Linked DNA regions of Novipirellula caenicola. The protein of the gene in region 2 interacts with the protein of the main gene of each other region in a pairwise test. Links are inferred from orthologs where the notes say so. Each region holds a gene or a part of one and is shown on either strand. Other genes may lie near its edges.

Region 1 (4,407 bases), on a different replicon or contig from region 2:
TGGCACCGAAGTCTATCCCGAATCGAAAAAGCTCGGCGCCCAGCTGAAATATGCCGATAGCCACGGATTCCCGTTTGCGATCATTGCCGGTGGCAACGAGTGGAGCGATGGCCAGTGTCAATTGAAACAATTGAACACCAAGGAAACCGAGCAGATTCCTTACAGCCACGACGACCCCAGCAAGCTCGTCGAGCGACTTCGCGAATTGCTGAAGTAAACGAACGCCGCGATGTCCTTCGGCGAACCGGCCATCGCACGCTGATCCGCACGCAGTGCAAGCAAGTGAATCCGTTACACTCGTTTGCGCATCGTGCTAATATTAGGGTCGTTTTTCACCTGCCGTTCGCCTTCGCCACGTGTGACTCGGGTCAATCCCGTTGTTCACGCAAGCCGACAATGGGTTCCACGGCAATCTGTGTCGATAGCTTTAAAGCTGATCATGAACCCACATCGCAATGTTCCGTGTATCCGGTGCAACACCATCCTGCTGGTGGCCACGTCGGCTCAGACCGTTCAAGTGCAGTGCCCAAAATGCGGAACCTTTCTGCAAATCCCAGGCGTTTCTAGCTTCACAGCGCCGGACGACCTCGATTTCGAAGCGTTGCAGACGAACTATCCTGCTGCGCCCTTTCCAACGCAGCAAATCGATGGCCGCAGGCGACAAACCGCTGCATCGCCACAATATGGCCCCACCGCGCCGCCACCCTACGCTCATTCGCGAACGGCACCGCGAGGAGGCATTCCGTCCTGGATTTACCTCGTCGCCGCTCTGGTGATCGTGCCACCGGTGTTCTGTGGCGTTTCCGGAGTGGCTGTTTATTTCTGGGCAACAAACCGCGGTTCCAACACTCCGATCTCCGCAGCGGGTCTGCAAAACGTACCGGTTCCAGATGCCCTTCCCAGCCTAGGGCCGGTCGAACGAACGTTCGCATCCGGTGTCACGACACACTTTGTGCGGCTATTAGGCGATCCGACGGTGGCAGGAAGCCGGATGACGATGCGGATCTACATTCCCGCCGGAACTCACTACAACCAATCGCTGCCCTGTGTATTGGTCGCGCCTGCGGGAACGCCACTGATACACGGCGTCAGCGTTGACCCTAGCGACAGCTATCACGATGAAACCCTGCCGTATGCCGAAGCAGGCATGGTGGTGATTCAATACTCGATCGATGGTGCGATGCCGGCCGGCGCCGAAAACAGCGACCAACTCTACTTAAAATCACTTCCGCTGGCGTACCAAAAGTTTCGTAGCGCCGGAGCAGGAGTCGTGAACGGACGCAACGCCGTTGAATATGCGATCAAAAAAATCGCGATCGTGAACCCCCAAAAAATCTACTGCGCCGGACACAGCTCGGCCGGCAGCCTCGCCTTGCTGCTGGCAGCAACCGAACCGAGAATCACTCGCTGTGCGGCGTTTGCAGCGGCCTATGACTTGGAAAGCCGCATGGCGGAGATCACCTCCGATGTAAGCTACCGGATGATGTTGCCGGGGATCAAAGATTTTGTGGCGGAATCGTCGCCGATGAACCACGTCGACGAATTCCAATGTCCGCTATTGATTTTTCATGCACTCGACGATTCCAACGTACCGCTGGAACACGCCGAGGATTTTCGAAAAAGGCTACAGCAAGCCGGCAAAGACGCCACTCATCTACGCGTTACCGGCGACCACTACACCCCGATGATCCAAACCGGCATTCCTGCGGCCATCGACTTCTTCAAGCGATAAGCCTTACATTTTTTCGGCGAGCCGCAGCAACTCGAGCACCGCCTCGGCCGCCTCTTCGCCTTTGTTGCCGACATTTCCACCGCTGCGCTGCAGCGCCTGTTCGACCGTGTTACAGGTTAGCAATCCAAAACCAACCGGCGAATCGGATTCGATCGATAACCGCATCAATGCTTCGCTGACGGCGCGGTTGATATGTTCGTCGTGAGTCGTTTCGCCTTTGATGACGCAGCCCAACGTGATCACGGCAATCATGCTGTGCTGTTTGAACATCCGCGACGCCACGATAGGCAGTTCCCAAGCCCCCGGAACCCGCACGACGACAATATCAGCGGCACTATACCCAGCCTCCAACAGCGTGCTTTCGGCACCTTTGACCAACGAGTCACAGATCGCTTCGTTGTAGCGACTCGCGACGATCGCAATCTTTCCCTTGGGCAACTTTCCGTCCACTCCACTCACTTCAATCGACATCCTTCAAACTCATCAAAAATTCGGCGTTGTTCTGGGTTTTTCTAAGCTGTGCTACTAAATCTTGCATGGCGTCGGCGGGCGAAAGCTCGGCCAACGCACGGCGAAGCGCCGAAATCCGACGATACTCTTCGGGATCCATCAACATTTCTTCGCGGCGAGTCCCGCTGCGGCTGATATCGATCGCTGGCCAAACCCGGCGGTCAACCAACGAACGATCAAGCACGATCTCGAGGTTCCCGGTGCCTTTGAACTCTTCGAAGATCACGTCATCCATGCGGCTGCCGGTATCAACCAACGCGGTGGCTAAAATCGTCAACGAACCGCCTTCTTCGACCTTTCGCGCCGAACCAAACAGTGCTTTGGGTTTTTGCAAAGCTCCGGCATCAAGTCCCCCGGTCAATAATTTACCGGTCGATTCACCTTCGCTGTTGTGGGCGCGAGACAAACGCGTGATCGAATCCAAAAAGATAACGACATCCACTCCGGTTTCGACCATCCGCTTGGCTTTTTCGATCACCATCTGAGCGACTTGAATGTGCCGCTGAGCCGGTTCGTCAAACGTGCTGCTGATGACTTCGCATTGTGGCCCGCGAACCTCACGTTCCATGTCCGTGACTTCCTCAGGCCGCTCGTCGATCAACAGGATAAACACGTAGGCTTCGGGGTAATTTTTCAAAACCGCCTTGGCCAACTGCTGCATCAAGATCGTTTTGCCCGCGCGCGGTGGGCTGACGATCAAACCACGTTGACCAAACCCGACGGGGGTCAACATGTCGACCACCCGCGTGCTCAATTCCTTGCTATCGTGCTCCATCATGATGCGGTGATCGGGATGCAGCGGCGTCAATTCATCAAACGGGATCTGGTTTTGGCGTCCCATCGGGTCACGGCGATTGATCGCCTCGATCCGCAACAAGGCAAAGTACCGCTCGTTTTCTTTGGGCGGCCGAATTTGGCCTGCCACATGGCTGCCGGTTTGCAAACCGAATCGCCGGATCTGGCTGGGCGAGACATAAATATCGTCTGGGCACGAAACGTAGTGGTACTGCGCACTGCGAAGAAAACCGAAACCATCGGGCAGGATCTCAAGCGTTCCTTCGCCGAACATCAACCCATTGGCTTTCATGCGTTGCTTCAGAATCGAAAAGATCAATTCTTGCTTTCCACCCGCCTTGGCGACCTTGATCCCCTCGGCTTCAGCCATCGCGGTCAACGCGTCCTGTGGCATCTTTTGCAACTGAGCGATGTTTAGCTGCGGTGTCTCGGACTCGCCGCTAGGGATTCCGACTTTTTCGCCAATCTTGTTCGCTTCACTGACAATTTCTTCGGGCAACGACAGCGGATCACGCTCGGCATCGAGTTCACGAATCCGTTGATCGACCTCTTTGTCAGGGTGGCGGGGACGATGGTTTTGACGCTGATAATTGCGGTACTCGCGCGGACCACTATTGTCGTTCGAGCCGCGACTATTGCGATCGCGAGGTGGTTGATTGGATTGCATGATGATTAGGCCGAGATCGATCGGCGCTGGCAGGACAGTCGATTGGAAAAGAGATGGGTAGGAAGGTGTGAGTGCGAGAATTCAGTTCAAGCAGATCGGGTCGAGAAAAGAGAAATGTTTTTTCGTGTGACTTAGCCGTCGTCTGGTTCGAGACAATGTCGATCCGGAGAGGATTCTCCACTGCAATCGTTTAACTTAACGTAAAGCTGGCGGATCTGCTCGTAGAGGTCCTCGAGCGAGCCATCATTACGCAGGACGCGGTGGCTAAGCCGGCGTTTTTCTTCAATGGATAGTTGGTTGGTTTCACGTTTGGAAAGCTGAGCTGCATCCCAACCGCGTTCTTGGGCTCGCTGCAACCGGTGTGCCCATGGGGAATCGACACACCAGATCTCGTCACAAGCTCGATCCCACTTTGATTCGAATAGAAGTGGAACATCCAGTACCAAGACGTGTACGCCCTGGGCCTCCGATTGCCGGATTTGCTGCAGGATTTCGTTGCGAGTAGGCGGATGGGTCAGCGACTCTAAATAGTCTAATGCGGCGCGACTCGCGTCGTCATCCCCGAAAACCACCTCAGCGAGACGCGAGCGGTTGACTTTCCCCTCGGCATCGGCGATTTCCGAGCCAAAACGCTCGACCAACTTGGCCACAACCGACGGTCGATGAAGTACTTCACGGGCAATCAGATCCGCGTTGACCCAGG
Region 2 (5,758 bases):
CCGCGGTGGGACGCAAACGATTTTTTGATTTCGTTTCAATTCTATTGTTGATCGAGTGGCCGAGCGGCCGGAATTTTGGCGAGCTACCGTGGGTGTGAACGCGGTCGTTGGATTTCCGGGCTGATTGGGGGCGTATCCCCTTACCAGTTTTCGCAATGGTCGAGTGTAGGTGATTTAGAAAAATGGCTAAGGAAACTTTTCAACGTACAAAGCCCCACGTCAACGTCGGCACGATTGGCCACATTGACCATGGCAAAACGACCACGACTGGCGCAATCTTGGCCGTCCAAGCTGCTAAGGGTCTGGCAAAGGCAAAGGGTTACTCGGATATCGCCAAGGGCGGTACCGTTCGTGACGCTACCAAAACCGTGACGATTGCGGTCGCTCACGTTGAGTACGAGTCGGACAAGCGTCACTACGCCCACATCGATTGCCCGGGCCACGCTGACTTTGTTAAGAACATGATCACCGGTGCCGCCCAAATGGACGGTGCGATCTTGGTTGTATCGGCAGCAGACGGCCCGATGCCACAAACCAAAGAACACGTTCTCTTGGCTCGCCAAGTAGGTGTTCCTTACATCGTTGTTTATCTGAACAAGTGTGACTTGGTCGACGACGAAGAATTGCTTGAACTCGTCGAACTCGAAGCTCGCGACTTGCTCAGCAAGTACGGCTTCCCCGGCGACGACGTTCCTGTCGTTCGCGGTTCGTCGCTTCCTGCATACAACAACCCATCGGACCCTGAAGCCAGCAAGTGCATCACTGAGTTGATGAACGCGTTGGACGAGTTCATTCCAGAACCTGTTCGTGAAGACGACAAGCCATTCTTGATGGCAATCGAAGACGTCTTCTCGATCGAAGGTCGTGGTACGGTTGCTACCGGCCGTATCGAGCGTGGTGTGGTTAAGGTTGGTGAAGAAGTATCGATCGTCGGTCTTTCGGACACCCCTGTTAAAACCACCTGCACCGGCGTCGAAATGTTCCGCAAGGAAATGGGCGAAGGCCGAGCCGGAGACAACGTCGGTTGCTTGCTCCGTGGTGTTAAGCGTGAAGACATCCAACGTGGTCAATGTTTGGCAAAGCCAGGCAGCATCACCCCTCACACCAAGTTCGAAGCAGAAGTTTACTGCTTGAGCAAGGAAGAAGGCGGACGCCACACCCCGTTCTTCAGCGGTTACCGTCCTCAGTTCTACTTCCGTACCACCGACGTGACCGGCACCGCAAACTTGGTTGACGCCGAAATGTGCATGCCTGGTGACAACGTCAAGGTCGAAGTCGAATTGCACAAGCCAATCGCAATGGACGACGGTGTTCGTTTCGCAATTCGCGAAGGCGGACGTACCGTTGGCTCCGGGGTTGTAACCAAGATCGTATCGTAAACACGGCCTTGTGTTCCAATTGGTAGATATCGTTCAAATGGCTGCTGATCCTTCGGCAGCAACGCAGAACAAATCACCAATTTGAAAAATCAACCAATGGCCAGCGAGGTTTTCTACCTTCGTTGGCCATTGGCTTTTGAAGACGAATTCGTTAATCTGCGGTGTCGCTACGGTTGATCCGTGTTGGGATTGCCCTGAATCAGGGTTATCGGCGATAACAGACGTGTGAAACGCAATTGGTTTTCACAGGGGTGTAGCTCAATGGCAGAGCACTGGTTTCCAAAACCAGCGGTTGAGAGTTCGAGTCCCTCCGCCCCTGCTTTTATTCACACAGATAACTTGGCCTCTTGAGTCGGCTGCAAAGGATTCGCAGCTTTCATGGGTCGAAAGATCATTTTTAGGAGCCGACAGTGTCTCGAGACATTGCAGGGACGAACAACGCCCCACTGACTAGCGAACTATTTCACGCCAAGGTTTACAAACCAAACCAAGGGCGAATCGTTCGTCAATTGACAGCATTGGCGATCTGGGTCGTGGTTGCTCTGGGATGTTGGAGCCTGTACGCCACCCTGCGAGGCTTTTTGCCCGCCGGCTCGATGCTGATTCCTGCGATTCCCATGGTCGCGTTGGCGATTGGCGTGTGGATCGGTTATCGCTTGGTCAACTGGCCTCAGTTTGCCGATTTCTTGATCGCAGTCGAAGCCGAGATGAACAAGGTGACTTGGCCGGCGAAGGACGAATTGATCCGCGCATCGGTCGTGGTGATCTTCACGATCTTCTTTCTCGCAGTGGCTCTCTTTTTGTTCGACGTGGTTTGGCAGTTCATCTTTAATTTCCTTGGCGTGACTAGCTAAACCCTCGGCGTCACTGGTTTCATTCCAGCTTTATGAAAACGAGACGCCCTTCGAAGAATTACTTTAAATACCGCTTTCGGTGATACCCGTGAACTCAGCTGATACGACAGACGACCAAGGCGATTTGCCAGAAGACACGCAAGCCGGCGCTCCGGCTGATTCGGAACAACTCGCCGCAGATCAGCTCGATTTGGATACCAATGAAACTTCCGTAGACGATTCGGCCAGCGGCGAAGAATCAGCAGCTCCCGCACCGCCACCGCCAAAAAAACAAATCGCTCCCAAGGTCGACAAAGTCGATGATGGCGAAGCCAAGATGGATTGGTACATCTTGAAGGTCGCTTTCAATCGCGAAGATTCGATCGCCGAAGCGCTGCGGAAACGCGTCAAGATGGAAGGCATGACCGAAGAGTTCGGTGACATTGTCGTTCCCACCGAAGACGTTGCCACGTTCACCCGTGACGGAAAACGCCGCGTCACCAAGCGAAAACTGCTGCCGGGCTACATCATGGTCAATATGATCATCAATGATGACACCTGGTTCTTGGTTCGCGAAACCGCGGGCATTAGCGACTTCACCGGAGCCGCTGGCAAACCGATGCCGATGGAACCCTCGGACATCGAACGATTCATCAACAAACCCAAAGACGATGACGAAGACGAGACCCCAATCAAAACGGCGATTCCGTTTAAGGTTGGCGATCGTGTGAGGGTCAAGGAAGGTAACTTCGAAAACCAGGAAGGTGACGTCGATAGCGTCGATGAAGCAAACGGACGCATCACCGTCATCATCAACATCTTTGGTCGCAGTGTCCCAATGGAACTCGATCACTGGCAAGTCGAAGCTTTATAAATGGCATGATGTATCGATTGTCACCTGTCGACGCAGCGACATCGATCGCCTTCCCAAACCTTTTGAAAATATTCCTCCACTGAACAATCTTAACTGATCACTGAAAAATGGCTAAACAAGTAACCGGGGTCGCGAAGTTCCAAGTTCCTGGCGGTCAAGCTACCCCCGCTCCTCCTGTCGGTACCTCGCTTGGTAAATTTGGTGTGAACCTTGGTCAATTCGTCCAAGCTTTCAACGACCGAACCAAAGAGTACGCGGGCACTCCGATCCCCGTGGTTGTTACCGTCTACAACGACCGTAGCTTCGAATTCATCACCAAGAGCCCTCCAGCCGCTTCGCTGCTGAAAGCTGCCGCTGGTATCGCCAAGGGCAGCGGAGTTCCTAACCGCGACAAGGTCGGCACCGTGACCGCCGCTCAATGCGAAGAGATCGCGCAAAAGAAGATGGCCGACTTGAACGCTCGTAGCATCGAACAAGCTGCGTTGATGATCCAAGGCACCGCTCGCAGCATGGGCTTGAACGTCGAAGGCTAAAAGAAGGCCTCGTCGTGCTTCGCGTCGCGAAACTCGCCAAGAGTTTCGGTCATGCGAGCCAATCATTACTTCAATCCGATTTTAGCTCCGCCAATCAAATGGACGGAGCTAAATTCGTTTGGTGCGTGCCGGTCAGAAATCGGTCAAAATCGGCCCTACTGCGAGCCAACGCGTTCCCTTTGATCGCAGCGGCAGTCGCGAAGACTTTCGTTCATCAATGTCCGACGAGGAAACGCTTCACGGTTTGTTGATTTAGTGAAGTTTCCTGCGGCAGGGGTCGTATGTTGGACTTCCTAGGCCATCAATGATGTATTGGACGGACGAGGAAGTCCGTCGTACGACTAAACCGACGAGCCGTTCACGGCTTGTTGATTTAATGAAGTTTCCTGCGGCAAGGGGTGTATGATGAACTTTCTAGTGCGTCAATGGCGCATTCGACGGACTAGGAAGTCCATCGTACGAATAAAACAACAAGCCGTTCACGAGTTTCGCTACGGGAAAGCTCGAACCTAGGCGGCGTCTTTCCAATGCGCGGTTAACCACGTCGCTGGCCGCGTCGACTTGAACACACTTGCCTGATACCCCGCAATCGCTTGGTCCGGCAGCGGATAACCGTGAAATGCCAACACACGCATTTCGGACGGCTGATAAGGCTCGCGAATCAGGTTCATTGGGAACAACGGACGACAACTGCGTTTGAAGCTGCACACCCACTGCTCGGGCCAAAACGCCAGATCATCCAAAAGCGTTCGGCTGACGTATTGCTGTTCAATACGGAACGACTGCAGTACCTCGGCCTGATGATCGCAAAAGTGCTGGTAGACTCGCAAGTGACGCTCGGGATGAAAGCGAAACACCGACGTATTGCCGACTTTGCCATCCCGTCCGGGGATCCAAGCGCGACGCTTCTCGAGCCAATCGTGGATTACACAAAATTTGCCGGGCTCGAACGTAAAGAAATCATCAAGCGGGCCAGTCAAAACCACATCGAGATCGAGGAACAGCGTGTCGCCCTCGAGTCCCGCCAAGCCAGGCTGAAACAAGCCGACTTTACGCCACGTCTCGCCTCCTTTGCGAGCATCAAAGGCGTTCTCGTCAAACGGCGTGACTGGCAGCGGGTGGATCTCGACCTGCGGGTCGATCCCCTCGGAATTTTCGGTCAAACAGAGAAATCGGAACGGCAGGTTCAAGTGTTTTTTAATGCCGTGAAGCAAGCGATTGACATACTCGCTGCCATACTTTGTCCCCCACTTGATGCAGACAATATTCGCTTGCATAACCAATTTCCTTGGGTCCGGTGTGATTCGATCTCAACCTCTGTTAGCTACGAAAAATTTCGAAGTGGGGGAAGATGAATCCGCACAATGCAACGTAGAAATTCCCTGGGATTGCTGCGTCTTGGGTTCTCAATCGCCGCGGTGGATGTTGCTAAGATAGACAAACGCGTGAGTTCCCTTTCGAACGCTCCTCAACCCCACCGAAAAATCCTAGACATGAAAATCCGAAGCCGAATAGCCTTGCTCATGTTTTTGTTGACCACCTCACTTTCGCTGCCCGTCGCGTCGTATGGCGACGAAGGCATGTACTTGTTCAATGATTTGCCCGTTGAAACGCTGAAACAGAAACACAATTTTGAGCCCGATTCGCAATGGGCGGACCACCTTCGTTTGTCGTCGGTGCGATTCAACAGCGGAGGATCGGGATCGTTTATCTCAAGCGACGGCTTGGTGCTAACCAACCATCACGTCGCCAGTGATACGCTGCACAAACTTAGCACCCCTGAATTGAACCTGATCGAAGACGGCTATTTGGCCAAGACACTCGATCAAGAATTGAAGGCACCCGATCTGGAACTGAATCAACTGGTGTCGATCGAGGACGTGACCCAACGGGTCAACGATGCCGTCAAGCCCGGCGCATCCAGCGACGATGCTCTAAAACAACGACGTGGTGTGATCTCGACGATCGAAGAAGAATCGTTCGAAAAGACCGGATTGCGAAGTGACGTGGTGACGCTGTTTGGCGGAGCCAAGTACCACCTGTACCGCTACAAAAAATACACCGACGTTCGTCTCGTCTGGGCGCCGGAAACGAAAGCGGCCTTCTTTGGCGGCGACGCGGACAATTTTGAATACCCAC

What was found. The genes of interacting proteins can lie anywhere in the genome.
Region 1: the proteins of nusG (region 2) and rho interact in binary tests that used the Escherichia coli proteins (3 or more experiments, as listed by UniProt). The link is inferred for Novipirellula caenicola from one-to-one orthologs.

What each region holds. Positions count from the first base shown.
Region 1 is NZ_BAABRO010000003.1:50,722-55,128, reverse strand. The notes cover bases 1,449-4,407. They hold rho (transcription termination factor Rho), read right to left. Parts: upstream 3,705-4,407; coding sequence 2,193-3,704; downstream 1,449-2,192. Other genes in these bases: coaE (dephospho-CoA kinase), read right to left, coding at 3,836-4,407; ribH (6,7-dimethyl-8-ribityllumazine synthase), read right to left, coding at 1,736-2,203; ABEA92_RS07715 (prolyl oligopeptidase family serine peptidase), read left to right, coding at 1,449-1,732. Also shown: hisS (histidine--tRNA ligase), read left to right, coding at 1-217; more of ABEA92_RS07715, read left to right, coding at 440-1,448. UniProt on the Escherichia coli protein: Facilitates transcription termination by a mechanism that involves Rho binding to the nascent RNA, activation of Rho's RNA-dependent ATPase activity, and release of the mRNA from the DNA template.
Region 2 is NZ_BAABRO010000007.1:269,235-274,992, reverse strand. What follows is about bases 1,393-4,254. They hold nusG (transcription termination/antitermination protein NusG), read left to right. Parts: upstream 1,393-2,423; coding sequence 2,424-3,086; downstream 3,087-4,254. Other genes in these bases: ABEA92_RS16045 (hypothetical protein), read right to left, coding at 4,129-4,254; rplK (50S ribosomal protein L11), read left to right, coding at 3,194-3,619; secE (preprotein translocase subunit SecE), read left to right, coding at 1,790-2,233. In the rest of the region: tuf (elongation factor Tu), read left to right, coding at 183-1,379; more of ABEA92_RS16045, read right to left, coding at 4,255-4,896; ABEA92_RS16040 (S46 family peptidase), read left to right, coding at 5,143-5,758. UniProt on the Escherichia coli protein: Part of the processive rRNA transcription and antitermination complex (rrnTAC). The complex forms an RNA-chaperone ring around the RNA exit tunnel of RNA polymerase (RNAP).